Regions from separate parts of the Desulfobacterium sp. N47 genome, predicted to be linked through region 3. Evidence: riboswitches for the same ligand, from Rfam matches in the RefSeq annotation. Region 3 holds a riboswitch; each other region holds the start of a gene.
The links. A riboswitch is a leader RNA that binds a small molecule or an ion and turns the genes downstream of it on or off. The one in region 3 is predicted to bind cobalamin.

Region 1 (10,257 bases), on a different contig from region 3:
TTCTCGCATCAATATCCTGCATAACGGCGCTCTTGGCTTCTGTTGCTGATATGATAGCTCTTGTCATGGCCCTTGGAGTCAGCTTCATATTAGTTAAAATAATGATATTTATTGTTCCCGGTTCATAAAACATCCCTTCATCCACCGACATCCGCATAGCATTGGATTTAACTCCGGCAGTTACCAGAGCATAGACAACCATATCTTTAAATTCTTTGCGTTTGATAGAAAGATTGTCCATATCCGCTCCGGTGAAGAGAAAACTTGAGTCTTTTAATGATTTCCCAATGACTTTATAAACATGATCCCGTTGCGCCTCGAAACCTTCATTATGCCCAATACCCCAGCATGGCGGAGGAGAATAATGATTGCCAACTGTTTTTATGCCATTACGCTGTCCTTCAAGTGTCGATATTATTGAAAGCGGCTTTTTAAATTCCACTACCAGAGTCTTGTTGCCAAAATCATAAATTTTGCTGTAATCAATGTGTATATCTTTTATATAATCAAGATCTACATCGATTTTTTTTGATTTAAAAACCTTTTCTTCCAATACAAATTTTGAAGCATCGGAAAACTCATCGCCGTAAATTCTTGCAGAAAGCCATGAAACAAAATATCCCGAATTAACAGAAGCCCTGCAAGTCAACTCACAGGGAAAATTATATATCCTGCCGTTTTTTACCGCATCCACATCTTTCCAGCCCGGCTCTTTAAACATTTTCTCAGCTTTTATTGTGTCACCGCCACAGCCGTAAATAACCTGGGGGTTGAATTTGATCCATTCCTCTTTGGTAACAGTAACTATTTTCCCTTTTTTATTGAGTACAGGAGCGATACCTCCTGCAAAACGTATAAACTCATTTTGGAATGAGTCATCCCCGGGAGTCATTATTGTATCTCTTCCCATAAGCCTTATTACTCGTTGTTTCTTTGATTCGGGAATCCGGCTTGTTTTTTCTGAAATAAGCAAAAATTCTTCCTTGATTTGTTCTGCAATCTTTTTTGCTTCATCTTCTTTATTAAAAATTTTACCCAATGTAAAAATCACATCAAAGGAGTCTGATACGGAATCATGTTCAAGATTGATCAATATACATTTTTTATTTTTCAATCTTTCAACTACATTTTTTTGCAGCTTTGAATAGAAGATAACATCAGGATTTATCTTTTCGATCTTATCAACAGAAGGTGAAAAGAATCCTCCGACAATTTCTTTTTTACTTACCTCCGGAGGAGAAGTATCATAAATAGTCACAGCTTTCAGACTTTCTCCCGCTCCAAGTTTAAAAATTATTTCGCTGACGGATGGGACAAGGGATACTACCGATGACGGTATTTTGTCGATATTGATTTTGTTACCGGAATGGTCGATAAACTCAAGAGGGTAGCACAATGCCAGCTTAAAATTGCATAAGGCAAATACCGCTATAACAAACAATGCTTTTTTAAAATTTATTTTATAGTTCATTTTTACCAACTTAACTATGGCGGCATTTTATATGCCGCCACAGATGTTAATACTCATATTTTATATTGAAAAAGACCGATCTTCCTGCCCCGGGATAATTTGTTGTCTTTGATTCGAACGTGCTCTGATCGGTAAATGAACTTAAATGTGTATCATAATCCTTATCGAACAGATTATTACCGGAAAGCGAAAGTATCCAATGCTCATATAACCTCTGTTCTACCTTCAAATCGGCAGTCCAGTAAGAACCCATCGTGTATTTTACTGTCTTGGTATCGGGATATACTGTGGTTTCAGTTTGGTACATAACCTTATCGCTTACATATCGGGCCGTAGCAGTTGCGGTTAGCCCAAAATTACTTTTATAAGTGAGATCACCCCTGAACTGGTGTTCGGGAGTATTGGTTGCGCGTCGATTTACTATGTCATAACGAAAATCCGGCGGCAAAAACGGCGGCCATCCATAATCCTGTCTTGTATAAGCACGACTTTTCTCTTCCGCATCCGTATAAGTATAGTTTAAACCCAGCTTAAAATTATAAAATGAACCAATTGTGATTCCGGCCTCAACACCATCTGCCTTATAACCTTCCAGATTTATGGGGCTCCAGACACCCTGGGAATCCGGCTGCCATTCGATTTTATTATCTACATTCCAATGAAAATAGAATAACGAAATAAATACTTTATCATTAATTAATGACTGTTCCAAACCAATATCCGTATGCCAGCCGATTTCGGGCTTTAAATCCGGATTTCCTCTGGAATAAGGACCGGCCGGCCAGAAAAGGTCATTGAAGGTGGGTGCCAGAAAGTGTTTTCCATGATTAAGCTTTAATGCCGTTGTTTCAAAGGGATTTATAACCAACCCAAACAGCGGCATATTTTCAGAACCGAAAACAGAGTGATTCTCATGTCTGACCCCGGCAATAGCTTTCAAATACTGTGACGGCCTGTATTGAGCCTCGGTAAAGGCGCCCTGAGTGAACATATGAGCTTCAGTAGTCGTCTTAACCGACTTTACACCAGCAGCATCCAGATCAAACGATTTATTCTTCCAGTCAAAGTCCTTATATTCACCCCCTATCAGAAGATTACCTCCCTCAAAAGGATGTATATTAATATTGCCGTCAGTTCCTGCAATCCTGTTTGTTATCCAGTTTTCAGATCCTGTACCATCAAATGCATAACGCTCATAGTTATAATTATCCATATTTGTATAATGCCCTTTGATATTATAACCCAACCATTTCAAAGGATTGCCTTTTGCTTCCAATACAATATGACAGTCTTTATCACTGCTGTGATTCAACACCGATGATGAGTCATCGCTGTAAAATTTAATCCCTCCTATATAATAAGCCTGTGTGCCGGAAGGCGGCTCAACTCCGGGCACACCATATTTTCTGTACATATAATCACCATATAGACTTATATCAATAAAATCACTCTTATCCAGTAACAATTTTAAAGATGTATCGGTCTGCCTTAGATAACTATTAGCCCGAAATCCATCGGTTTCCATTCTGCCGGCAGTAAGATAATATCCGAAATCATCAGTTATAAACATACCTTGTTCTGCGGATAAACGATAAGTATCCTGTGATCCGTAACCGGCACTGACTTTAAGATCCGTAATGTCTCTTGAAGGCCGCTTTGTTATAATATTTACCGTACCTCCCATTGCTCCTGAACCATAAAGTAGTGATCCCGAACCTTTTACAACTTCAATCCGCTCGATATTATTAAGCGGTATTCTGCCAACATCTGCACTTCCCAATGATGGAGAACCAACATTGATACCGTTTACAAACACCTGGGTGGCATTGCCTCTCATTCCTCGAATATGCAACTCCTGTGTTGCGCCTCCATAATTACCGTATGTTTGCCAGTCAATCCCAGGCTCATTCGCCAATAATTCTCCTACTGACTGTGCCGCAAACTCATTTATATCCGTTTCGTCTTTTACGATTACCGAATTTGCGATATCTTTTCTCTTCTCCTCAGTCTTTGTAGCGCTGACTACTATTTCATCTAAAACCGGTGGAGACTGAATACCTTTTTTTACTTCTTCACAAAATACGGCTGCAGGAAACCCCAATAAAAATATAACTGACATAAACCCCGATAAAATCCTTTTCACTTTTCCCCCCCTTCTGAATTAATTTTAATAAGTTCCAGTCAGGTCCGGGCAAAAAAAATCCCCGGACCGATTATATCGTCCCGGGGATTACCCTTTTTTATCCTCAAGATACTAAGTTGCACTCTCTTTGCCGCGGAGATTACACTTTTAAATTCAGGCAGGTTTTCTGACTCTCGGATTAACCTACTTGCCCTGTTGAATAAAGATCCTTTTTTAAAAATTCAACAGGTACTGACCGCGCCTTCCCATCTGTTTATGAACAGACAGTGGCAAAATATGCGGCTTTCGTCCCCGATTACAGCGGCGGGCCCGTCCCCGATTTACACGGGGTTCCCTTTTATGCTCCGAAGGAGCGCCTAAATTTGATGTTAATCACTATGGGCACTTAAACTGAAAGTCAACAAAAATAATGTGCAAACAAATTGCTATAATACAAATATATATAAATACAACAAGTTAACATGAGCCTACCAGAACATGGACTTTCTTTTTGACTTTTAATAACATTTTAGCTAATGATATTATAAAAAAGGTATATAAACTTTGGAAAGTGATATTATAAATAAAATACATGCGCTTTCAGTCAACAAAGCACTTCCTGATAATACGCCATACAAAAGCATTTCACTAAATAATATTAAAAACATATCTGATGAGTCGGGAATAAGCCGCCACAAGATTGAGATTGCCTCTTTGGAAGCACAAATCATACCTGAACGTTATGTGCGAAATATGAAATCGTTATCTTGTGCAGATCAGGTAAGCCTCTTAAAGTCCAAAGTAAGTATTGCAGGCCTCGGAGGACTTGGTGGAACGGTTTGCGAAATACTTGCAAGGATCGGAATCGGAACCTTGAACCTAATTGATGGAGATATATTTGAAGAAAGCAATTTAAACCGTCAGATTTTAAGTAAGGAAAGTAACATTCCCACACCAAAGGCCGATGCAGCAAAAAAAAGAGTAAATGAAATCAACTCTTGTGTTTCGGTATTTTCTCATAGGATATATTTAAATGATGAAAACGCTTCAGCCCTTATTGAAAACTCAGATGTAGTTATAGACTGCCTTGATTCTATCGCAGGGCGTTTTGTCCTTGAAAAAGCATCTAAAAAAGCAGGCTGCTGTTTTGTATCAGCAGCAATCGCAGGAAGCTACGGTCATATCACCACAATATTTCCTGAAGATCCCGGGCTTAAACTCATTTATGGTAAAGCTCAAAATACACCGGACAAAGGAGCAGAATCTTCTATCGGCACACTGCCGCACTGTGTTTCACTGATAGCATCGCTTGAGTGTTCGGAAGCAATCAAAGTACTTTTGAAAAAAGGTGCCCTCTTAAGAAATAAAATACTTCTTATTGATCTTACCGACAATTGCTTCGAAATTATAAAACTATAAACAATATTTTCCCTTATCAACTTACCAACTTATGAGCTTACGAACTATCTTTCCCTTCCTCCCCTGAACCTTGATCCTTTCTCCTTTCTCCTTCCTCCTTCCTCCTTGAACCTTTCTCCTGGTTTCCCGGCTTATTTTGAGTTCATCAAAACCGAATGGAATCTGTTTGCCTGCAGACAGAATGCATCCAGCTTAGCTGTTATAACTTGAGGAAAAGAAGATCCATCGCTTTCAATAGCAAGAAACGGAAGGCTGTCAATATCAGAAAGCACTGCTTTAAGGCGCATGTCACCCGGACTTGCAGCAAGTTTATTCTCTTTATTCATTACTTCAGTTAAAATTGCTTCGGAAATTCTGTTTGGCATACATCCAAAAGGCCCTACCGATATTACTCCGCATGTATGTGAAGCAATCTCTGACAGTGAACTTCCCACAGTCAATATTGCTTCTCCTGTAAGTTCAGGTGATATATAAGGCATAGCGGTTTTTATTATAGATTTTGCACTTATCGGTTCAGCATGCACAAGCCCTGAATGTGACAGAATTTGCTTTATTTTTATCTCATCTTTTTTCATAATTCTTTTTTTAATGACAAAAGACAATTTTCCCAAAGCATTCATTTGTGAATCGGAAAGATTGTTATCGACTAAATAATCACAATAGTGCAGCCATTCGGAAACAGGAGCACAAAGCGTTGCAAACCCCATAGCCGCCAGTTTTTCCGTAATATACTGTCTTGATATCGAATCTCTTCTTACGAATATCTCACCGACAAGCGATATCTTCGGGACTTCGTCCGGTGGTAGCTTCATTGGGATAGTACTCAATCTTTTTGATGTAATTTTAAGAATGTTTTCAAGGCTGTTAAAATCGCCTTTTTCCATCTGTTCAAGAATCAGCTTCCATTCTTCCTCAAAAATTTTTATGCCATATCCCGGATCAACAGCATTAGCTAAAATCATGGATCTTATGTCTTCCATAATATCGGAGATAACAACCGCCCACCATCCTCTTTTGTAAAAATTGTTCCCCATTCCGCAGTAGCCGTTCTCAGATGAAAGAGATAACATTGCCACATTAGGGATACACAACCTTTTTATAAGATCCTCCATAAAAATATGATACTGGCCAAACCTGCATGGGCCACAAGAAGTAGGCATGAAATAAACAAGAACTTCACCATTTTGTTTACCATTGTTTATATAATTAAGCAGAGATCCGGTTGTAAGTAATAAAGGCAGGCATTCCTTGCATGAAGTGTTTGCACGACCAAGTTTCAAGATTGCCATATCTGAAGGAGGATGGGGTTCTGCGTTGAAACCGTTTGCGCGAAATACTGCAGCAAGTGATTCTGTAGGCAATCTTCCCATTGAAGGAAGAAGCACTTTAACATCAGGATCGGTCAGCAAAAGCTCCCTGCCGTTTGAGGCGGTTACTCTCGTAATCCCGTTTTTAAGAATCACTTTAGCAGGAACAAAGCCGTTTTTTCTGGCAGCAATTTTATTGGCGGATACAAGTCTTCTGTATGAATTTATAATATCAAGAAATGCTTCGATTCTTGTTTCAAGCCCTGCATCTGCTGAATGGCTGTCAAGTTCAAGAGTTAACGAAGGTTTCGATCCCATAATCTCTCTGAAATAGCCGATAAGAAAAGAATCGGGGCCACAGGAAAAATTGGTTATAAAAGTTCCAAACAGCTGGGGATTACGTTTTACATAATTTCCCGCTTTGATCAGCATCTCTCCTATACCCCAATACATATTAGGTCTGCTTTCTTCATCTTTAAAATCAAGAAAATCAAAAGGCAGCACAAGGATACCTCTTGAGGCTAATTTGCGGGGTATTCCCATGTGAGCTTCTTCGCAAAACCCGTTGTAAGGTCTGGCAAAAATCACTACACCAAATTTAGATGGATCTTTTGCAAGATCTATTAATGCTTGTTTTCCAATAGCTTTCATTTCATCAAAACATTTTTTCTGAGCATAAAGTGCTTCGGTAAAAGCTTTTTGTGCCGCTCTTTTGCCAAATCCCATTTTTATAGCTGTTTCAAAAAGAGGTTTTTTTGCAGATTCAATTCCTTTGCTAAGATCGATAAGGGGGGTTATTATTTTTGTGCCTTTCTTCTTAATATTGTCAAGCTTGTTCTTAAAAGCAGTCTGAAGATAAAATGTTTCCCCCTGAACAACAGGACATACCTGTGAATTATTATTTCCGTTAAAAGCCGGAACAGCTTTAAAATGTGGTAAGAAAATAAACTCCGGAAAATCTTCTCCGGAAATCAGAGACGAGAAAAACCCATGAGCAAGCTCAACCGGATAGCAAAAAGCAGCGCCTTTCTGATCGATTCCTTCCTTTGAGACAATATCAGGCAATACGGTTTCGAATCCAAGCCGGGCAAAAAAATTTGAATATAAAGGATAGTATGTATTTACAAGAAAGCTTCTGTTTATGCCAACACGGCCTTTTAATCCGTTTGCAGTTACGACCTGCCCTGAAGCAGCGTATTTTTCAAAAACAAGTTTCTGACGGATACGTACTAAATCGAGTTTTTCATCATCACTTTTTATGTTGTTCCGAATATTATAATATCGGTTGCACGCTCCTCCAAAAGGGTATTTTTTATTTTCAAGTTCAATAACGGCGATGTTGCAGCGGCGGTCGCAATCATTTTTTACACCGTGGCATATAAAGGGTTTTCCATACTTAACCTCACGGCCTGCGAGTACTTCAAGGTCAAAACGTTTCTTTTCCGCTAAACCGGTTTCAATTCTTTTTTTAATCTCAAGAGCAGCCCCGAATGCTCCCATGAGCCCAGGTTCAGGAGGAACAACAATATGTTTGCCGGTTAAAGCCGCCATTGCAAGAGGAACGGCATGATTGTAGCAAACTCCTCCCTGCATAAATACTTTTTCTCCTACAGGCCGGTTTCCTTTAACTCTGTTCGAATAATTCATGCATATGGAATATACCAGACCTGCGACTATATCTTCCTGATTCAACCCTTCATGTATTGCATTTTTTATATCTGAAGAAATAAACGCTGCGCACTGATCATTAAAGTTCGGAGGCATTGTTCCCTTTAATGCAATTGCTGCTATATCTTCCATTTTTATACCAAGCGTTTCAAGCGCGGATTCTTCCAGAAATGAACCGGTGCCGGCTGAGCAGGCTTCGTTCATCGCATAATCGGAAGGAACCGAGTTTACAATATATGTATATTTTGCGTCCTGGCCCCCTATCTCAAAGATTGTATCTACTTTAGGATCAAAATAAACGGCTGCCGATGCATGAGCAATAATTTCGTTTATTACACCGTCTGTTAAAGCATGAAGACCGGCTATCTGACGTCCCGAGCCGCAAACACCAAGCCCTTCTATGATTATACCTGAAAGCGGCGTTTTTTTAATTACTTCTTTCAGGATATAATCATAACACTTTACAGATGCCCCAACCGGATCTCCGTTTGTTCTCAGATAAACCGATTCAAGGATTGAATTATCACTGTTTCTCAGAAGTATTGCTTTTGTGGTGGTAGATCCCACATCAAGACCTAAAGTACATATATCTCCTGCTTTAACATCACCTTTCGGCATGCTTTTAAATTCAACCAGGTCTTTAAAGTCTATTAATTTAGAAAGTATTTCAAAAGAAGTTGATTCACTCTTAAACAAGGTATCGGCACCGGCAAAAGAAAGAGTCTCATGTTCAAGTCCCCATAAAGCTGCGCCCAGAGCTTCAAAATAAGGAGCCTCTTTGGGAATTATCAGGCCGGATATTTCATTGTGCAAATAATCAATCATCATTTTATTTTGCGTGGTTCCGCCGGTTATCATTATATTTTCTTTATTTACTTTTTTCAAAAGCTCCAGAATCTTATTTGCCATCATTTTACACAATCCGGAAGTAACTTTTGATTTGGGAATTCCTTTATTAGTGGCATGAGTACAGTCTGATTTGCAGAAAACGGAACAGCGTCCGGAAACATGATAAGGCTCTTCCGCCGCTGCAAAAGTGGCTGCATCTTCAACCGAAACATTCATTCTTCTAAGCTGCTGGAGGAAAAACTCCCCGGTTCCGGAAGCACACTTATTTCCTGTCAGAACATTTGTAATCCTTCCTGCATGGTTTAAAATATATACCATAAAGCTTTCACCACCTGCAGAAACAATTGCAGGACATGCTGTTTCCGGCGGTTTTACGAAGCGGTAGGCATATTCTACTGCCTCCGGCTCAGAAATCGTTGACAGATTTAAAAGTTTATGAAATCTGCGTCCTGTCGAACATATTCTGTCAAAAGACCAGCCGAACCTTTCAAATACGGAAAGAAGAGTTTGCCTTGGATTTCCCTCATGAGAAAGAGTTATAAAGTCTTTGATTTGAGGCTTTGCTAATGTATCAGATGAAGTATTTTCATTATACTGTAAAGACTCTGCTGAAACCGCAGAAATAGTAGATGCACCAAGACAAAGCCCCAGAGATCTGATTTTTTTTGCCTGATGCTTCTCATTGCCAGACTGAATATTCATACCGATCACCTAAATATGATTAGTTTGGAATCATGAAGACGGTCTTTTCATATCACAAAATCAATTTAACCGTGTTTTAAAAGAGTAACATCCGATTTAAAATATTTATTTGTAATAATAACCCGGATAATTAAAGTGATAACGAAACTAATGAAATTATTTTATATTGCCCATGATATCATGGGCCCCCTGAAATATAATATCAAATAGTTCCTGTATATCCTTTTCTTCGAGACAGGAGAATGCAATTCGCAGGTCGCTCTTTCCAACTGAAATAAGGCCCACTCCATATTTATCAAGAAGATGCACCCTTAAAGTTTCAGCATCGAGACCATTTAATTTTATACACATAAAATATCCCGAATTAAAAGGATAAACTTCCCAGATATCTTTGTATTTTGGATTTGAAACAACTTCTTTTACTTTTATTGCTCTGCTTTGCAGGATTTCAAACTTTTGCTTTTTTTCATCAGCATAGTTTCCGCCTTGCATTGATTTTAAAACGATAGTCTGGCTTAAGTGCGAAACATTTGAAATGTTACCCCTTATACATCCGGCTGTTTTTTTCTCAAGCGCATCATAAACCTTTTCGGGCTCACCATCAATTTTGCATCCATAAGTAATAAAACCAATCCTTAAGCCCCAGACGTAGTTTTCCTTGGTTGCTCCATCCGCTTTTATAGCAAGCAGGTTGGGGGATCTATCGCAAATACGGGTAA
Region 2 (10,257 bases), on a different contig from region 3:
TGAAGATAATTCTTTCCGATTTCGCTTCCCTTGATCTCGGCTTTTAATGCATGATCTTTGTAATTCTGATCATTTCCGCAAAATACATGGCCGCATTTCAAGCACTGGATCTTCTTGTCTTTGGTTATTTGAAGGAAAGCCGACATGCTGACAGTTCGGCTGTTGAACCCTGATGCGAGTCGGGTTGCCTGCCGTCATGGATACCCATAACACCCTCAATCACAGAAATGTCCGCTTCGGATACACGTGATTGGAAGGAACGCTCTAAATAATCTTTCGGCATCATCCATGTATCAAGATTGATAGAGGGTTTGCCGGTTACTATTTTATGAAGACTGGGATCAATATAATCAGGCCCGCTCTTAAATCCACAAACATCAAGCCTCATTTTCTTAAGAGCCGCCATCAGGCCCAATGTACGCGTGGTTTTCCCGATCCGCTGGAAGAAGCCGATATAATCACTGCTTTTCTTTTCATTTTTTTGAGATAGTTTGTGATGATCTTTAATTTAGTTCGCTCAAACTTTGTTTCAGCAATTCTTCGACTTCAAAACCTTCTGCAAGAGCTATCCCTGCCAGATTTTTTCTCAGCCACTGCCGGTGACATCTGATAAAACTCGGATCAATAAATCTTATGACTTCTCCAAGACAGTCCAAATCCTGCTGTACGCGCCAGTAAAGATACATAATTTTCTCCTTTTGCTTCTTTGTAAGAATGAGCCATAAATGTTTTGACATTTGATGGCCAATATTTAAACTCCCTATTCAGGCACATAAACCATGCTTCCGTCTTCCAGTTTATAAGCAACCCCAAGCCTTTCACCGCGGCCTTCGGATTTGTCTTTTGTCACCTTGATTGCTTTTATGTTTTTACCCTTTTTGGTTATTATTTCCATTTGGCCGTTTTTGTCTTGTTTCATAATGGTCATATTTGATTTCTCATTGAACATATCCTGGAGATGATACACGCTGAACAACGCTAAAATCAAAGCTACGATAAAAACCACGCTGCAATCAAAAAGATTGGCTACCCCGCTCATCGGATCTTCGATCTTGCTAAACGAACCATCCGGCTCCAATAAGGCTGTATTAGTTCGCAATTTTCTGAAATATCGCATGTGCGGACTCCTCCTTTTTTATTGTCAGTATTTCTGCGGCAAGCTCCATATTCCTGATATCTTCTTCAATCCATCTGCGGCGGATTGTAGCAAAGAAAAAAGCTACTGTGCCGACAGCCAAACCGGTAACTGTAGTTGTAAAGGCAATTACCATGTCGGCTGAAAGCCGGGTCATATCACCCTGACCCAGCGCCGCAAGGCCTGTGCTCATGGGAATCAGAGTTCCGAGAAGACCTAAAGACGGGCCCACCCTAACCATAATAGCGAGCCGGTCCAATGATTTCCACATCATATGAGCGTTTTGCCGGAGCATATTTTCTATGGCAACTTCTGTATCGTCCCCATCACTGATAATACTATTAAGATTCCCAATAAAAAGTTTGACCTTATGGGACACCGAAGAAGAAAATTTGCCCCTTATCAAAAGATCCGGGAAATCCTGGGCCGGACACTTTACAAGACGAATCCGTTCGAGCCACTCGGCAAAAAATGCTCCGGCATATACTATGATACACACTATAAGAACTGACAGAAGTAAAAGCACCGGGTAAAGCAGTGATGCGGAAATCATATAAATAAATGTTTGTAGTAAAGACCCTATATTTGTCATGATATTCTCCTTGTTTTATTATAAACAGCGCCAAAACCTGCAAGAAAAGCCAATGCACCCGAAACCGCAACAACGGACAAATGTTTGATATTAACCGGATTGGTCTCCGATGAATTGCTCGCTAAACGGTATATTCTGTCTAAATCTGCAAAATTGGGCATTATTGTTACCGAAAGAAAAAAATAAACTGCAATCAAAAGCATGGCTCCGCCCAAAATTATTTCCGGCTGCATTTTTTGCCGTCTTATTCTCATAATCACAACAGTAATGAAATTGATAAGAAGAAATATGAGATAAAGAAAAACGGCTGACCTCCATGTTAAATCAGGAAAAAGAGTTATAAAAAAACCCTGGCAGAACAGGATTGCCAAAACGCAAACCGGACAAGGAAGAGCCAGAGCAATCCATCCCTTGCTTTTTGAACTGTATTCTGTGTTGTTCTTTAGCAGCCAAATGCCCCAAAATACCATCAGCACAGCCATAATCAAATGTATCAGCATGCCCGATTCTATCCATTTTAAAATGAGTTCCTGATGGCGTATTATATCAATTTTAGAAATGACGAAATATGACGCCGCAAACAACATCATATACATCAAGACAAACATGCCGCATGCCAATGCTTTAACACGGGCAGATGATGTTTTTGATAAATAATAATTCAGACCTATACCGCTTTTTACCGCAAATATAGCGATACTGAAAACTGTCCCCAATATAAGACTTTTATATTCCATTTTATTTCCTTTTTATCGTTTTATTCGTGATCCCAGGACAAACAGCCCGATTAAAGCCAGAACAAACAACATGGCGGCCCACTGAACGCCTGAGGATGTCATCTCAGTGGTTTCATCGCTTTTCTTCATATCCTCCATTTTATATCCTTCCACAGTTTTACTTTTTTCTCCTTTGCCTGTTTCAGATAAGGAAGGTTCCTTTTCCGAAGAATCCGGCAAAGATTTATCGGCCGGCGCTTTCTGCAATCCTTCCTGCAGATCGGACAGTAATTCCAGTCGTTGTTTCACCTGTTGATCCAGTTTTTTTCCTGCCGCCTGTTCTACAGCCAGCTTGAATTTTTCCACAAGTTCCGGAGAAAGCACCCCGGGCAGCGATATGATGTTTACTACCATCTGGTTTAACACAGGATTGTTGCAGGTATGGTCGCAGCAAGCCACACCCTTTTCCACAACGTTAACGGCATATTCTGCCGCCAGCTTCTTTTTGATTTTTTCATCAGCTTTCCAGTAGCCTTTTCTGTTCGCCTCCAGCATCCTTGCTGTCATAGACTGGTATGCCCAGGGATTTTCCCGGTTGAAAAACTGTTTCAGTTCAAGGCCGTATTTGTCTTCCACATATACTTCATAGGTTTGTTTCCATTTAGCGGCATCGACAGCCAAAGGAGTAGTAACCTGCCAACCCCACATATTTTCCAGAAATTCCGCCATCTCTCTTGCGCCTGCATATTTTTCCTTTTTCATACCCTCAATCCATTTGGGATTCAGATACCGGGTGCGCAGCTCCCTGCCCAGTGTGGCGGACAGAAGTTCTATATGACCTTCACCTGATGTGCGCTGCATTGAAATAAAGACCTCAGGGTCTTTACCCGATTCTTTTCTGACAGCCATGCTCAGCCCTCCAAGATACTGGAACATGTCGTCGTTATCCATCGTCCCATAAAGATTGGAAGAGATAGTATGCACTGTGGCATCAATTGCTTTGAGGTGCCTGCGATAAACCGAAGTGAGTTTTTCTCCCCAGATTTCGGATGAATAACCGTAGGACTGCATCTGTATAAAACCTTTTTCCGCCACAATATCGTCTTTTTCCCATAACCCGCTGGCGACTGTCATATCATCCACCTTTGTGCCGTATGCGCCTGGCGGTGCGCTGTAAAGCCTTACCAGAGAAAGTTTTCTGGCGTCTTCTTTGGAGCGGCCTTCGGCTATAAGCGCTTTTTCCAGCGCTTTTGAATGCTTTTGTATATAATTTTCTATATCGCTCATAGCCGCCGCCTTTTTTACGGCCTTATCAAGCATAAGAGCAACCAACGGAAAGGTGTCACGGAACAGACCTGACATTTGAAGCAGCACGTCAATTCGGGGGCGGTTTAATTCCGCGCCTGAAATCGGAACCACATCTTTAATTTTATCGCGATGATCCCAAACTGGTTTCATACCCATAAGATACAGGGCTGTAGCCGGATTGATGCCTTCGTCACGAATAGTTTCCACAGACCAGAGAATCACGCCCACCTGTTCGGGATATTTCCCTTCATGCTTCTTCCGATAGGCCTCAATGATTTCTGTCGCCGCTTTTTTCCCGTTTTCCCATGCTTCCTTCGATGGAACTTTTTCAGGATCAAACGCATAAAAATTCTTTCCTGTAGGCAGACTCTCCGGGTTCCGGATCGGATCATTGCCGGATGCCGAAGGGATATAGCCCCCTGACAGTCCCCGAATCAGGCTGTCCATTTCCGAAGGGCCGCAGGCAACAATATTTTTCCGGTAAAATTCTACCGGATTTTCTCCTTTTTTGGCCATTGCTCCTGCAGTTTCCTCCAGGCCTTCGCCGGATGGGGATACGCCAAAGGTGTGGAGGCCAAAAGGAATCATTTCGCTTTTAAGCTCAAGCAGATAATGCTTTATCTTCTCCAAAGCGCTGTCATCAATAACCGAAAGGCCGGTGTCTTTATCCAGTCCGAGCCAGATCGCTGTTTCCCTGATTCGTTCAAGCCGCGCCGGTCTGATTTTTTCCGAAGAGGATGCTTCATATTCACCTATGACAGACGCCAGTTTTGAATATTCTTCGTATGTTCCTCCGCTCTTAAAAGGCGGTACTGCATGGTCTATAATAACGCCCCGCCCCCGGCGCTTGGCCTGAATTCCTTCACCTACATCATCTACTATATACGGATAAAGATTCGGAATGTCTCCGATAAGCACTTCGGGAGGGCATTGCCAGGTGAGCCCGGCCTGTTTGCCGGGAAGCCACTCGTGTGTGCCGTGAGTTCCGAGACTGATCATGGCATCCGGCCGGATTTCTTTTTGTAACCAGAAGTAGAAAGCATTGTATTGATGGTGCGGATAAAGAACCGTGCTGTGATAAAGCTTGTCGGTATCATCGCTCCACCCCCGCACAGGCTGAGGAACCAGAATAAGATTGCCCAGCCGGATGCACGGAATCACAAAGCGGCCGTTTTTTACCATGATTTTTGAATTTTCAGGCTTGCCCCAGTCTTTTTCAACTTTTTTTTGAAAATCGGCAGGTGTTTCGCCAAACCATTTGCGGTAGTCGGACATTGAAACAAATGCGGCATTTTTTTCCCTTAGCAATTGATCCAGTTCATCCGGAGCCCACGAGCCAATATTGCGTCCCGATTTCAAAAGCAGGTCTTTGATTTTTTCTTCTGTAATCTCACCCTCAATAAAATAACCTTTCTGCTTTAAGTTTCGGATAATCTCATTTATGCTGCGAAATACGTTTAAATAGCTGGCTCCAATGTTTTGCTTTCCGGCCCCATGATTGTAATAAATTAAAACGATCTTTTTGTCCTTGTTGGCTTTTTGTCTCAGCGCATGCCATTTGGCTGCCCGCATGGCAAGCTTTTGTGCATGAATTTCCACAGGTATGTATTTGTAAATTTCAATATTTTTTTTATCCGCCTTAATAACCTGCTCCTTAACTCCGATCACTGTCGGCTCAACCAGTCCTGAAATTTCAGGAGTGGAGAATTGATATGCGAGTTCAACGGGCGAAAGGCCCTGAGGCGAGACCAGCCATTCATCCGACGTACTGAAAAACAAATACTGACCGTTTAATACGGGAACATTTGCTTTTTTAAGTATGCCCTCAAGGTCTCCGGAAAGTTTTGAGGAAAATTTGAAATCAAAACCTGTAATAGATCCGAGACGGCTTGCAAGCGGCTCAGTTGAAATCAACCGGTCAAAATTTTGATTTCTTTCTTTCATTTCCCGTAACCAGGTTACAGTATTGATGCCTTGCCGCTCATAGGCCCTGATCAGCGAATCCAGCGGCGCTTTCTTTCCATCCAGTGCATAGGTCGGAAAGATTATGGAAAGATTCCAAAGCCCGTCTTCTTTGAAATGCCCTGAGCTTTCATACCACTTCATGTACTCGCCAAGTTCTGAAAACAGTTTTGGAGCATCCGGATGATATAGCGAATTTTCAGACGGAACCACCGGAGGATCGAATGCAGTAACAAACCCCAGATCACGATTTGCAAGAAACTTTAACATGCCGGCGATATTTTCAGCAGATGTATAGCTGTAATAAGCTCGCACCGTTTTATCCATGATAAATCCAGCATCAAGAAAATCCTGGACATGGCTCGATCCGCGGACAGCATAAATTTTAGCATTAGCCCTGACGGATTTTTTGTTTTCAAGCAGCCATTCTGCCGGCTGATGTCCCATGATATCCACCACAGCCACATCCATACGCCGCACGAATTCGGATATGGCAGCGCTTCTGACATTTTTATCCGTAAAAATCTTTATTTCGATTCCCGGCAATGCAACTTCTTTCAAAGCTTTGTGGCAGACATAAGCGTCAACATCTCCCACGAACAAGCCGATGCTTCGCGTTTTTGCATTGGAAGAACCTGCCGCCGTTAATATCAAAACCAGGATGCAGATAATTATCAGTCGGATTCTTCTTATGTTTTTACGCCCTTTGGCGCTCTTAAAATGCAATTTCATAACCTACTTTAACAAGCCGTCCGATTTCATAATAAAGATAACGGTTAGTGGCATCATCAGACATGTCGCCTGCAACCTGAATCTCTTTGTTAAATATGTTGTCCACAGCAAAGGTCAGATATCCTTTCCAGAGTTTATACTTGGCATAGAAATTAAAAGAAGCATAGCTGTCCAGATTACGCTCTCGGGAAGAAAGAATCTGACAGTTAAGATCAAGAGTAAAAGGTTCACCAAGAAAATTCATGCCGATGTTTGTTTGCAGTTTTGGACCGATCTGGTATTCCTTGCCTTCGGTATCATCGGCCGTAGGCTCCGCCCAATAGCCGGATGTGTAGAATAAGATATTTTTTAGCCATCCTTTATTGTTAAAAAAAGGACTTACACCGGTTTCCCATTCAATGCCCTTGCTTGCATAATCCCCTGCATTGAAATAGGTTTGCGGATAACCTTCGGAGCGATCCACTTCGATTTTGTCTTTATACGTCATATAAAAAGCAGCGAGTCTTAAGCGAAAGAGATCGTCATCGTATTTTATTCCGGTTTCGTAAGTCCAGCCTTCTTCAGGTTTTAAATCCGGATTTCCCACCATAAACGAACTCTCATAATAGAGATTGTTAAATGTAGGAGCCCTGAATGCCTTTCCCGCATTGGCATAAAGGTTAATAGCCTCCGTTGTTTTTAAGTTCAGACCGAAGCTGGGCAAAAAACGGTTATAGTTATCGGTTCCGGATTCTCCGTCTATGAATTGCTCCCGTGCCCCGGCAGTAGCCGTTAAACGCTCCCAAAATGTTTTTTTAAGATGAACAAAGGGGGCATAATCGTTGCGATGGTGTCTGCCGTACTGGTTGTTGTAATCGGCTCCGCGATGGATCCAGTCTGAACCAACGGTCAATTGCCAGTCTGACAGCTCAAAGCGGTAGTCTGCCTCAATGCCGGAATTATAATTTTTATTCTTATCTTCCGGCTCGCCCGGGCTGGTGTATTCATCCCGGCGCATTTCATCATAATTGCCGAAAATCTTGGCTTTAAAATTTTGTGTTTCATACCGTACATTCAGAAAATTTTTTAAATGCTCCTGCTTAGTACCTTCCATTGGTTTTTTCTCACCGTCGAAATGCTTTTCAAAACCTGTTTCGTAATATGAGCCCAAATAATCCAGATGAAGATTTTCCATAAGGGTAGCATTGAAATTCCACGCATATTTATCAGTGCTATCCAGATCGTAGCGGTATTTTCGAGTAAAGCTGCGGGATATTTCCTTTTGGCTGCCCAGATGGTTATAATTAAATCCTATATTCACATCCGGCAATGAAGCTGAAAAACCATGATTGTGGTATCCCTCGTTTCCGAATTCAACCGAGCCCCCAACAGCCGTTTTTTGAATAGTTTTTTTCGTTATAATGTTTATGACGCCGCTCATCGCATCAGCTCCATAGAGGGTTGAGGCGGCTCCTTTCAAAATTTCAATGCGTTCAATCTGCTCAACAGGAATAGTATTCAGGTCATAGGCATGGCCTGCAGCGCCCTGTATTGGTGAGCCGTTTATAAGCACAAGTTCGCCGTCTTTTACGCCACGAACGGAAGCTGTGCTGTTCATGCCGCCGTGGGAGACGCCCAGCGGCGCATATGCCTTGTATGAAAAACCGCCGATGCGCTTCACTGCATCAGACAGATTGTCAACGCCGCTGTCTTTCAATTCCTCAGAAGAGATGACCGTAACAAAATGAGGACTTTGTTTTTCTTTCACAGGAAACCGCTCTGCTGTTACTGTTACCACATCCATGACATTGGACGACTGATCTGCCCACACAAGATTGCCTGCAAAAAGCCAAACCATGCAGGTCATGATCAGAATTCTTTTCTTAATCAGATAATCCCCAAGCATATTTCTTCTCCTTTTTCAGATGATGTATTTTTGCATGGGCCCGGGCAAAAAAAAGCCCGGACCAATATTAATTGATCCGGGGATATCCCTTTTTTTATCCTCATGATCTTTGCTGCGCTCTCTTGTCCGCGGAAAACGCACAAACATTCAGGCAGGTCTTCTGACTATCGGATTATTCTATTTGCCGCGCCTTCCCATCCGCTTATGAACAGACAGTGGCATTAATGCAGCTTTTGTCCCCGATTACAGCGGCGGGCCCGTCCCCGATTTTCACGGGGTTCCCTAGTATGGCGGATTGCAAACAACCCCCTTATCCCCCTTTTGCTAAGGGGGAATCTTGCCCTACATCACATCCTGTAGGGCGGCATTTCACATGCCGCCATATGCTAAAAAAGCACCTGAATGTAACCTTATATTGTGTGATATTTTACATCTTGCAAACTGATATCATAAGCTTCGTATTCCTTTATCCATGTTAAATCAGAAATTAATATTCACACCTGCCAAAAAGCTGAAACCGTCATCCGGATACCCTGCATGAACCTCATAATCGGTATCAAACAGATTATCGATATGAACAAATACTTCACTTGGCCACGATTTTATGTTAACAGGATGAATCACCTTCATATTTACTACTGCATAACCATCAAGCTTCTGGGACTGGGGAGTGTTAGGGCTGCTGTATTGACGGCTGACGGCCTTTAATATGGTTTCAACTCTGGTCTTCGTCGGTAGTACAAATTTTCCGGTAATTTTAAGGCTATGATCCGGTGCGTATGACAGTTCGCCTCCGGTTTCTTTATTTTTGGTATCCTGGTAAATATAAGATAGTTCCGTCGAAATACTTTTGGTCCATTCCGACTTTAGCGCCAACTCTACCCCCTGCTTATAGGCGCGCGAAACATTAACCGGACGATAAATCAGATCATTTCCCCTCTGGTAGATAATAATATCTTTGGTATTTGTTCTGAACACTGAAGCATTAAAAACCACGTCCTTTTTGATTTTGTGCTCCATGCCCAGATTAAAGGAGTATATCTTTTCTTCGTCCAGATCAGGGTTTCCCCTCACTTGGTCAATAGAGCCATGACTTGGTTGATATAATTGATTAAAGGAAGGGATTTCCACTGAGTATCCGGCGCTTGACTTAACCACGGTATTTGATCCCAGGGCGTAGCTAAGCCCTGCATTGAAGGCAGGAAAAAACCCGAAATCATTGGTATGATCCCCCCTCAGTCCCAGAGTAGCCGTTAATTTATTTAATTCACGGTCATACTGGCTGTGAAAAGAAACTTTCTCTCTGTGATGGTCTCCTGAAAAGTTATGATCCACCCTGTTTGTTTCAGCCAATCCTCCCAAACGCAGGGCAAAGACTCCGTCCTCAGGCTTCCATGTGGTTTCAGCGCTTATTCCTGCCCGATGCTCATCAAGCGTTGATCGGCTGCCGGTCTGGGATTGGTCGTACAGATCCGTCAAATCCATGTAGGACTTTACTTTATATTCCATCATATCATCAGTAAAACCATTGATATGAAAATCCAGAGATCCTTTCTGATAGCGCTGCCTGGCGTCAGGCGTAGGATTGTCAATGGGACCGGGAGAGCCATGATAGGAATGAAAATACCTGCCGTTTAAGTCGTACCGGATTCCGGTTTGTCCTTCTGTCTGCCAGTTAAAACTTGCATTTCCGCTGTCGCTGTCGCTGTTGGGCCGTTTCCCGTCTTTATGACCGGCGCCTATGGTAAACAAGAGCTTTCCCGAATCCTGATGCAACATATATGAGGAAGTTATATTTGCGGCACCATAAGATCCGCTATTAATTTTCAAGCTTGCTTTGTCGCCATCCTTCTTTTTTGAAGTATTTCCCGAAAAATCTCCGGTAACAATATTTATAGCTCCTGCAGAACCTCCCGGACCAAGCCAA
Region 3 (10,257 bases):
TCGCCTGAATTGATGGATGCGCCCTTGTTTAGGTTTGTCAGCACAGAGCTTGAACCGCTTTCAATGCCGAGAAGAAGCGTCTTAAACCCGGAAGAAACCAGGCTTTCAAGTATATTCGGGTCAAGATCATTCGGCCTTGTTTCCATACCGAAACTTATATTTAAAGGCCGGATAAGCTCCATCAGCTTATTAATGCGCTCTTTTCCTTTCTTTCCGGGACCGATAAAATTAGGATCAACAAAATAAAAATCTCTGCATCCTTTGTCTGCAAGTGCGGATATTTCCTGATAAATATTTTCCGGATATCTTCCTCTCCACAACGCTCCGTCATTATAAAACGACGGCACAAGACAAAAGGCGCAGTGATTGTAGCATCCCCGGCTTGCAAGTATAGGGACGGTCTGATCATCCGTATTTGTTCTTTCAGGAAAATAAAATTTATCTATATTCTGTTCCGGGATGCGTTGCTTTGAAATTGTAATGCCGTGTTCAGTCCTAAGACAAAGCCCTGCTATACCGGCAAGGTTTTTATCTTTTGAAAGTGAGTCTGCAAGTTCTGTAAGAGTATTTTCACATTCACAGACTACCACAGAATCCACGGAAGCAATATTTTCAAGAATGGCTGCATGCGCCAGCGTTGGAAAAAAGCCGAACAGGGTAATATGGCCACAAAAACCGTCTTTCTTGAGATTAGCCAAAAGATCAAAAACCAGGCCTGTGTTTTCCCAGAAATATACGGCATTCACACAAAGCATATCAAAAGAAAGTTTTAGAATTTCCAGCCTTGTTTTTTCAAAATCCCACCCTGTTACGGTAGTATCCATTAAAACCACATCGTGTCCGGCTTTTCTTAAGCCGGAAGCAGCGTAGCCCCCCATAAGACATGACCACAAAGGAGTGCTGGCAATATCGTTAAATCTTTCTTTTGAACGGACTCTTGGATGCTCAAGAACGCATATATTCATTAAAACAATACCTTTTTTTTATCAATCTTTAATCTCGATAAAACACCTGCCTCATGGCATTTTGCTTCAAGCTCATGAAGCACATAGGAAGTATTTTGAGGGTTATGGTAAACAGGATACAAAAGGTCGATATCAGGATCAAGGAGACCGCTTTCTATAAGTTTGTTTGTCAGCCTTGCTCCGGGATATAAGCGTATAGTATTTAAAATCACGGCTCCAAGATTTTCGCAACCGGCATGTATATCAAGAATCTCATCCATCATTTCTTCCGCTTCCTCAATATGCTCTTTTGTCTCAAAAGGAAGGTTTACAAGAAAATGGCACATTGCAAGGATATTGTATTTTACTGTAATTTTTGATGCCCGAAGTATATCATCTTTTGTAAGCGCCTTTCCCAGAAGAGTTAAACCGTGAGATGTAAGTGCATCTGCTGAAAAATAACAGGCAACAAGTCCGGCTTTTTGCGCAAGATCTGCATTGTATTCGGTAAATGTGTCTTCTCTGAAAAAGCCGGTCCAGCTCGCGTCAAGGTTTCGCTTAATAACTTCTTTGCAGATGGCCTCAAAATGATCTGCCGGCCGGTTTAAAACAGGATCCGTGAAATGAAAAAGATTTATTCCAAATTCCTTATTAAGTCTTTCCATTTCATCTGCAATTATATCAGGACTGCGCAGCCTCATCCTGACCCCGCCTAAACGCGGATACAGGCAATAGCCGCATTTTAAGTCGCAGCCACGTTTGCCTTCAATCCCCATGGCCGCAACATAAAGATTGCCTTTTGTATAATCATTGGGGCAAAAACTTTTTGCATCAATATGAGGAATTTCATCCATTGATATAAAAGGCCCGTTCGGGTTTTGTATGATTTCTATTCCGTTTCGCCGGACAATTCCAGGTACGGATTGAATATCAGGAAAGCCTGACAATATTTTTGCAAAAGAAAGCTCACCTTCACCGCATAAACCAAAATCGATCTCAGGTATTTCTTCCATCAGGCGCTTTGCAAAAAGTGTGAAAGCAGGACCGCCTGCAATGATAACGGCACCTGGCACAATCAAACGGGCAAGTATGGCGGAAGTTTTAAGAGAAGAAAGATAAGATGTTTGCTGGCCTGCAAGAGGATCAATGTTTCTGAAAGACAAGGCAACGATATCAGGCTGTATTTTTTCAAGTTTTTCTTTTAATTCGGGCCAGGGATCGGCATACAGATTCATATCAAGGGCCGATTTATCAAAACCGGAAGGCACAAGGGCGGCCAGTCTTGAAATGCCAAGAGGATAAACACGTTCCTTTGCGCCAAGATGTGAAGTGGGAACCTGTACGAATAGTATTTTCACTGTAATTACTCCAGAAGCAAAAGGCCGATATATTTTACATAACGCCCTTTTTCCGATACCGGTTTAAGACGGATTCCTGCTGCTTTGCAAATTTCATATACATCTATTCCGGAAGCTTCCATGGAAGGGCGGGCCTTATCAGGATGACGGCAGATATTATCTTCGGGGCATTTTTTACAAACAGTACAAGGGCCTGCTCCGAATGAAAAAGCTTTATGGAATCCCGCCAGAAAAAGCCTTTTTTCAAGATTTAATAGTTTTTTATGAAATTTATTTCCGGGCGGCATATCTTCCACCAGCATGCACCATGAATAAGATTTAAGCATTTCTTCCGTTTCACTATAGTTGATACTATACGGCGGGCATTGCAGTTTTTTCCCGTATTCACTGCATCCGAACCTGCATTTTTGTCTTACCCATGAACCTGTTGCAATCTCTACTGCAGGAAGAATAACAGCGTTTTTAAATCCTTCATCAAAAGCTGCATATACCCATTCATTATGATTTGTCTTCTCATTTATATCAATGGCCGAATTGTATTGAAATTGATCTTGTGCAGCTAAAATAACTGAAGTATCTGTGCCAAGATCAATAACCTTAACATTGCAGAAACCGGCTTCTTCAAGCCAAACCTTTATGGTTGAGCTTTCATGGCAGGTTCCATTATAAGTGTTTAACATCATATTAAGATCATATAATGTCCCTTTTTGTGGGGAGCGTCCGCGCCGATCCGGAAAATAATCATGAATAAGTATAATACCTTCTGCTTCAAGAAGGCTTGCGGCTTTTTGGAATACTTCATGAGCCTCTTTATGACCATAAGCATGAAGAAAATTGCTCATCACAATAAGGCCAAATTTCTTGTCTCTGTCTAATTCATGAAGCCTGAAATCTCCCTCCATGGTTTCAAAATACTGCCAACTATCCTTACCGGGATAAAGTTTTCCTGCTGCTTTGATAACTTCAGGCAAATCAAATAGCACCGAAACCGGAAATTCATCCGGTTGCTTTTTTTTATCATTAATTTTTGAGTTAATTAATGCGCGACCCAGCGAACCTGCGCCGCCTCCGATATCAAGAAGAGGCAGACGCCACGAATAAGGATTAAGAAGACTTACGATTTCCTTGCTTTTTTGCTGTATCAACACATCGGCAGTCATAACATAATTAAGATTTCTTAATTCATACTCATCTTCTTCGGAAATAATCTCATTATCGTTTCCGATATTTTCACAATCTTTATTAACTGAAACTTTTTTCACAAGAGACTGCCACTGCGGCTGCATATATTTTCTATACAGAAAATAATCTCCCATATAGGAAGGTTTCCCTGGCACAAGAAACATACTTGCTGTCTGACTGTTAAACCATAAGCTCTTATCATGACATACAAGCGCCAGCTTTTCCATGGCTTTTAGCAAGCGTCGCAGTTCTTCTTTGCCACACGATGCGGCCATGGCAAGATTATCAAGAGATGAAATTCCTTTTTCAAGAAAATCAAACAGACCAAGCTTTATTGCCGCAAAAAGTATTTCGGAATACCAGTAGGCAGTAGACAGATCTTCAAGATACTGAAAATCCTCATAAGCAAAGTCGGCATTTAAAAACGGCAAATCAGGCTTTTTTTCAGAACTTTTATATCTGGGCATTTTTTATTGCAACTTCTTCAAAGGTCTTTATATCTGCCAGAATGCGGGTTGAAGCATCGAGTAATTCCATTGCAGCAGCAGCGCCGGTTCCTTCACCCAGACGAAATTTTAAATCAAGCAAAGGTTCTATGCCAAGGATTTCATGCATATAACCATGCCCTGCCTCAACAGAACGGTGGCTTGCAAAAAGATATTCTTTTGCCAAAGGAGCAAGACTGCATGCAATCAAAGCTCCGGCTGTTGATATTAAACCGTCACACACTATAGGTATGCCCCTGGCGGCAGCACCAAGAACAAGACCGGCAAGACCGCCGATTTCAAAACCGCCCACTTTACAAAGTATATCAATGGCGTCTTTGGGATCAGGCTTGTTTACTTTTATTGCTCTTTTGATGACTTCTATCTTGTTTTTAAGAGCCTTATCATCAATTCCGGTTCCCCGGCCTGTAAGCTTTTCCACATCAATACCTGAAATAGCAGCAATAACGGCAGTAGAAGGAGTGGTATTTCCTATGCCCATATCGCCGGTACCCAGAATATCAACAGTGCCTTCTTTGAAAAGCTCATCTACCATATCAATACCGGCTTCAATGGAACTAACTGCCTCCTGTCTTGACATTGCAGGGCCAACAGCTATGTTCGATGTGCCTTTTCGGATTTTTTTATGAAAAATGGGAAGGTCACTCTCAAAATCATGGTTAACTCCAAGATCAGCAACCTTTACCTCTGCGCCGGCATGACGGGCCAAAACATTGATTGAAGCGCCTCCGTTAACAAAATTATACACCATCTGAGGTGTAACTTCCTGAGGAAAAAGGCTAACACCTTCCGCCACAACTCCATGATCTCCGGCACATGTAACTATTACTTTTCTTTTCAATCTTACATCAATTGTCTTTGCAATGCCTGCAAGCCTTGCCGATAAATTTTCCAGAACACCAAGACTTCCTGCCGGACGGGCCTGTTGAGCCAGGCGCTCAAGAGCAGTTTCGTAAAATGGTGCGTCCGGAGGAAAAATAGCGTTTATTGTTTTATCGAGTTTGTCCATAGCATTATGCCTTTTGGTTGTTTCGAAAAAGGGTTCAAGGGTTCAAGGACTCCAGGGTTCAAGTGTTTATTAAGAATCTTGCTTGAATCCTCTAACCATCATACAATGTTAAACTAATTTGTATATTATTCCAAAATTATTTTCCTGCGCATGAAATCTTATCGCCGCCGATATCACCTGAAAAAACTTCCATACCCTTTTTCATGGCGCAGAAATCTCCGCACATGGAGCAGGTTTGTGTATTTTCAGGCGCTCTGCTCTGACGGACCTCTCTTGCCTTATCGGGAAACATAAGCAATTTTTCAAGATCATCCCAGCGCATATCACGTCTGGCCATCGCGGCTTCTTTTTCTCTTTCGCGCCTGTCGGGATATTTGGATATATCGCCGATACGAACAGCAAGCCGTGTTGCCCTGACACCTTCCCGCACATCTTGTTCATTGGGAAGCGCAAGGTGTTCGGCAGGTGTGATGTAGCATACCAGATCAGCACCGAAACGGGCTGAATTGGCGGCTCCGATAGCTGATACGATATGATCATATCCTGCACCTGTATCCAATGGAAGAGGTCCTAAAACATAGTAAGGTGCATTTCCGCTCATTCTCTTTTCCAGCATTATGTTTCCTTCGATTTCATCCAGGGGCACATGCCCGGGACCTTCCACCATCATCTGGCATCCCATTTCACGCCCCAACTCGGCGAGTTCGCAGTTTATGATCATTTCCGCCATCTGCGCCCTGTCATGGCTGTCGTGAATGGCTCCGGCTCTGATGCCGTTTCCAAGAGAAAGTACTGCGTCATATTTTTTCATCAAAGCGCAGACGCGATCAAATTGCTCGTATAACGGGTTTTCCTTTTTGTTTATATCCATCCATGCAACCATGTACGTCCCACCCTTTGAAACAAGACCCCCGTAACGGTAACCCTGTTTTCTTAAGCGTTCTATGGTATACCGGTTTATACCGCAATGGATAGCCATAAAACTGATTCCGTCATCAAGCTGTTTTTCTATAAGGTCAAACAGGTATTCGGGATCAAGTTTTCCCGGATTTGCATATTTTGCCGTGGTTTCCTTGAATGCCTGATACAAGGGCACATTTCCAACCGGCAAAGCAGTATTTGCAAGCACGGCCCGGCGGATTGCATCAAGATCTCCTCCTGCAGAAAGCTCCATAAGCGTATCAGCGCCTTCTTCCCCTGCTGCCATAGCCTTTCTGACTTCAGCATCAATATCACATATGTCCGAAGATGTTCCGATTGAAGCGTTGACCTTTGTTCTCAAGCCTTTGCCTATTCCTACTATTTTCTGATCTTTACGTTTCGGGTGGCTTGAAATTACTATTTCTCCCAAAGCCACTCTTTGTCTTACGATTTCATCGGACAAACCTTCATTCAATGCAACCTTTTTAATTTCTTCAGTAATAATTCCTTCTCTTGCTTTTTCAATCTGGGTCTTCATATCCTCACCTTTATACAATGAATTTACCCCGCCGGAAATAAAAAAAGGGCTCCGACAGGCGATATTGCCTACCAGAACCCTTTGCCATCAAGCTCTTTGGATCATAAGATATTCAGCTCGTCTTCTGACTCCCCCGCCCTTGAAGCCGCCTTCCCATCATGATAAACCTCTCCGGTCTGTCAAAACAGTGGCATAGCAATGCTAAAAGGGTTCCGCTAATGCAGCGGCAGGGTTACAGCGGCGGGACCGTTACGGATTCAAACCGTATTCCGTGCGCCGAACATCCTCAAATACAATTTTTTATAGAACATATCTAAATTGCAACGGAAATGTCAATAGGAAAAAAACGGTTTATCAATATTTTCCATTTTTTTCCAGAATTTTTTATTATAGCGTAAGTACCCATACCCAATCGGAACAGATTTATGACAATTGCTTAAGCTATAAAAACATCTCTTATGCTTTCTTCTTCTTGCCAAAGGTTTCGATCAGGTTGAGATATAAAAATAATTGCATGATCAAGACCTTGAAAACCAAAAGAGGGCTAACCCAGTTTTGGGTTAACCCTCTTCTTATTATAGATGGTGCCGAAGGCGGGATTTGAACCCGCACGCCCGTGGGACACTACCCCCTCAATGTAAAGTAAGAGCATTTTAGAGGGTCATAGGGATATGCCGGGTAAGATGGATTGTCTTTTGATTGTAGATACTTATATTAATCAGGAAGCAAAGGGCCGTTAGGGGAAACAGAAGGCTATTTTCTGCAATGTGTTGACCAAGTGTTGACCAAAAAATCATATTTTTTAGCAAAGCAATTATTTTCTATTTTAATCTTTGTCTCGAACAAGATGGCGGGGACAGTTAAAGCTGAACCCCGCTGTTTCCTATCTTAACCCGATATCGATAATATAACAATATAATAATAACAGTATATTATCATACCATAATACCGAAATCCTGCTTTAATTATCCATATCCGCTTCTTTCCACTTTATTTTCAAATTTAATCAACAATTCGTAAGACACTCAAAAATTAATAAATTGGCATAGTATGGGTGCCTGTAAAAGACGGGGTACTTGTATGCTAACATATTAAATATATTAATAATATTATTTTAGGCATCATTTATTGGACTGTTTTCTTGTATAAATCCCAATCGATATTTTGTGTCAATGTCTCAGGATATTCGTCCCATATCATTCCTTCTAAAAATGCTTCCTTTATATTATGCGTTTTACCTGGCCAATGTTTAAACATAAAAGGAAGTCCTGCTTTTTTAACTTGTTCTCTTATATCTACAACCCACTCTTCTTTAATTTCTCTGAATTTCATTTTGCTGTTGGTTTCGCCACCGACAACAACCCAATCAATTCCTTTCAAATCCAGTTTTGGCATTGGACTTAAAAGTGGTTCAAGCATTAAAAATTTGTTAACATCTGATGGAAGTTTTTTTAGATGGTCTATTCTATCAATATATTTATCTGCCTCAACCGTTACTCCCGCCCAAATCCAAGGTTTCCAAGGCAAAAGAGGACCAAGCTCACCAAGACGTTCGGCTCTTTTGGTAAGTACATAGAAGCGATGTTGCGGAACCTTTAGCATCGTTTCAAATACCTTGAAAATAAAATCGTCTGGCACTTTCTTATGAAAGAGGTCTCCCATATCTGTAACAAAACTTTTTACTGGTTTTTTAGGTTTTTTTGCCATCTTGTTTATCGGCGTGTACAATCTATCATAATGTATTGTTAAGTTAAAGCCATTATCCTTATACACCTGCTGTCCCATTCCTTTAAGCCATTCAACTAAATCTTCTGCATAGCAATTCTGACATCCGTCGCTGTATTTGTCGCAACCTGTAACGACATTCCAGTTTTCACCTCCATCACTCATTTCAGGATTTTTGAATTCCTTTTTCATTCTTTGTACCCCTCTATAATAAATAATTGATGTCTATTGGTGTTCTCTTTTAATGCTATCTGCTTTCCATGTCATATTTACTTATTTCATTATCGGAAGGAAAGAACATGACTTTAGTAAAAAGAAGAAATTATGAAAATGTATTAGTCTGAAACATACTTTCATACATTTAGGCTATTCGATATTCGTTTTTATGATTTAGTTAAAATTAAAACAATTAGGAGGCATACATGAAATTTATTAAGTTTATATTGTTAGCTGTAGGCGCATTCGTGGTGCTCGTAGGCATGCTGTGGGTAGTAATCAATTTATGGTGGCTCGTTCTTGCTGGAGTGGCACTTTTTATTGCTTATGAGATTACGTGTGAGGCTAAGGAGGAAGAGACTATATCCGAACAGCCTGAGAAAAAACCTAATACATCTAACAATCGATAACTAAGACTACACAGAAAAGACATTTTTATTTATTCCTTAAAAAAGTATTAAAGTCTTGCCAGAACTTGCCGATAAAAATAAAGACATACGATAATTATCCATTATTTTATCAACATAGACAAATCGTTTGTCTTATTTCATCACAGCACCACCATGCATTTTAAGAAGTCATAATAGCATTTTAACTACAACATATTGCTATAATATATCATATCAAACACAATATGTTGTAGTAATTATGTGTTAAGTATTTCGGCGATATCTGTCTAATTAACTTATTACTTTTATACAGCGAGGTGTTATGCCACAACAAAAAAAGAAATTAAAAGAAAAAGATATTGAAGTGCTTAAGGGCGACAAAAATCCAAACATTATTCTCATTGCTCCGCACGGCGTAGATGGGGATGATGACAACGCTGGAAAATTAGCGAGAGCGGTCAGGAAAAAGCTTGGATGCCACGCCATAATCAATGAGGCTTTCAAAAGACCCATTGAGGACGAAAAAACAAAGAAAATTCAGGAGAGTAATATTGAAGAAAGGATAGCGGATTTAAATTCAAAGACCGACGCAGAAAAACATCCTACCTTCATCAAAATGATAAAAGACAATATCGCTGACCCTGGAAAAACATATGTTTTCTGGCTTCACGGCATTGATGATGACAATCTGAAAAAAGAAGTCAATAAATTAAAAAAACCAGAAGTCAAATGCCTTATTGGTTATGGTCAGCCCGATGAAGCAAGTTATTCTATGCCGAAAGAGCAAGCCTTAGACCTCGCTAAGTTTTTGAGTGATAATGGACTTTCTGCCGAACCAGCCCATAAATCAAGCGACTATCGGGGTGTATCACCAGAAAAGATGAACCAGTATTTCAAACAAACTGGCGGCGATTTCTCCGCTGTTAAATCGGTACAACTCGAATTTGGGAAAGAAGGTATTAGAGATGGAAAGAATATAGCCAAATCAGGCAACAAAATAGCATTGGCAATATCCGAATTAACTGGATGTGAAACCTTCGATACCAAAGAAGAAACAGTAGATGAGGCGTTGGTGAAAGAAGCAACCGAAAAGGTTATCGAATTTATTAAGGCAAATCATACAAACAGTATCGCTGTAGGTCGATATCTTATTGAAAAATTCTACGACAATAATTATGACAATGCTCGTGCGGGTAAGAACCACAAAGGGAAATCATTGAATGCGATGTATGATAAGTTGGAAAAAACGAGCGATGCTCCTTCGAGGTCATGGTTTTACAATGCGTTAAATCTGGCTGTTGATGACAAAGATTTTGAGAATGATGCAGATTACGAGAAATTGAACCTCAGCCAGAAAATCTATCTGACATACTTAAACAAGAATGCTGAATATCGCACTGCCAAATTAGGGTTGATAAAGGAAATAGCCACTGCTAAGGATGGAATGCGGATAGGTGATTTGCTGAAAA

Region 1: linked by a shared signal. The riboswitch ahead of VXK47_RS11950 (TonB-dependent receptor plug domain-containing protein) and the one ahead of thiC (phosphomethylpyrimidine synthase ThiC) in region 3 are both predicted to bind cobalamin.
Region 2: linked by a shared signal. The riboswitch ahead of VXK47_RS07510 (TonB-dependent receptor) and the one ahead of thiC (phosphomethylpyrimidine synthase ThiC) in region 3 are both predicted to bind cobalamin.

The regions. Positions count from the first base shown of each region.
Region 1 is NZ_JBAMMY010000185.1:19,445-29,701, forward strand. Features, by position in the region: gene VXK47_RS11945 (adenosylcobinamide amidohydrolase) at 1-1,471, opposite strand, end outside; gene VXK47_RS11950 (TonB-dependent receptor plug domain-containing protein) at 1,518-3,590, opposite strand; cobalamin riboswitch at 3,754-3,989, opposite strand; gene VXK47_RS11955 (HesA/MoeB/ThiF family protein) at 4,158-5,012, shown strand; gene VXK47_RS11960 (acyl-CoA dehydratase activase) at 5,144-9,538, opposite strand; gene VXK47_RS11965 (aminotransferase class I/II-fold pyridoxal phosphate-dependent enzyme) at 9,695-10,257, opposite strand, start outside.
Region 2 is NZ_JBAMMY010000122.1:2,641-12,897, reverse strand. Features, by position in the region: gene VXK47_RS07545 (acetone carboxylase subunit gamma) at 1-146, opposite strand, end outside; gene VXK47_RS07540 (hypothetical protein) at 125-388, opposite strand; gene VXK47_RS07535 (hypothetical protein) at 504-686, opposite strand; gene VXK47_RS07530 (DUF2149 domain-containing protein) at 761-1,117, opposite strand; gene VXK47_RS07525 (MotA/TolQ/ExbB proton channel family protein) at 1,089-1,727, opposite strand; gene VXK47_RS07520 (DUF2162 domain-containing protein) at 1,724-2,464, opposite strand; gene VXK47_RS07515 (cobaltochelatase subunit CobN) at 2,477-6,445, opposite strand; gene VXK47_RS07510 (TonB-dependent receptor) at 6,429-8,330, opposite strand; cobalamin riboswitch at 8,464-8,658, opposite strand; gene VXK47_RS07505 (TonB-dependent receptor plug domain-containing protein) at 8,811-10,257, opposite strand, start outside.
Region 3 is NZ_JBAMMY010000285.1:7,734-17,990, forward strand. Features, by position in the region: gene VXK47_RS18115 (B12-binding domain-containing radical SAM protein) at 1-965, opposite strand, end outside; gene VXK47_RS18120 (radical SAM protein) at 965-2,302, opposite strand; gene VXK47_RS18125 (DUF2284 domain-containing protein) at 2,308-3,951, opposite strand; gene cobT (nicotinate-nucleotide--dimethylbenzimidazole phosphoribosyltransferase) at 3,938-4,999, opposite strand; gene thiC (phosphomethylpyrimidine synthase ThiC) at 5,136-6,458, opposite strand; cobalamin riboswitch at 6,556-6,754, opposite strand; gene VXK47_RS18140 (DUF5131 family protein) at 7,584-8,375, opposite strand; gene VXK47_RS18145 (hypothetical protein) at 8,606-8,809, shown strand; gene VXK47_RS18150 (hypothetical protein) at 9,111-10,257, shown strand, end outside.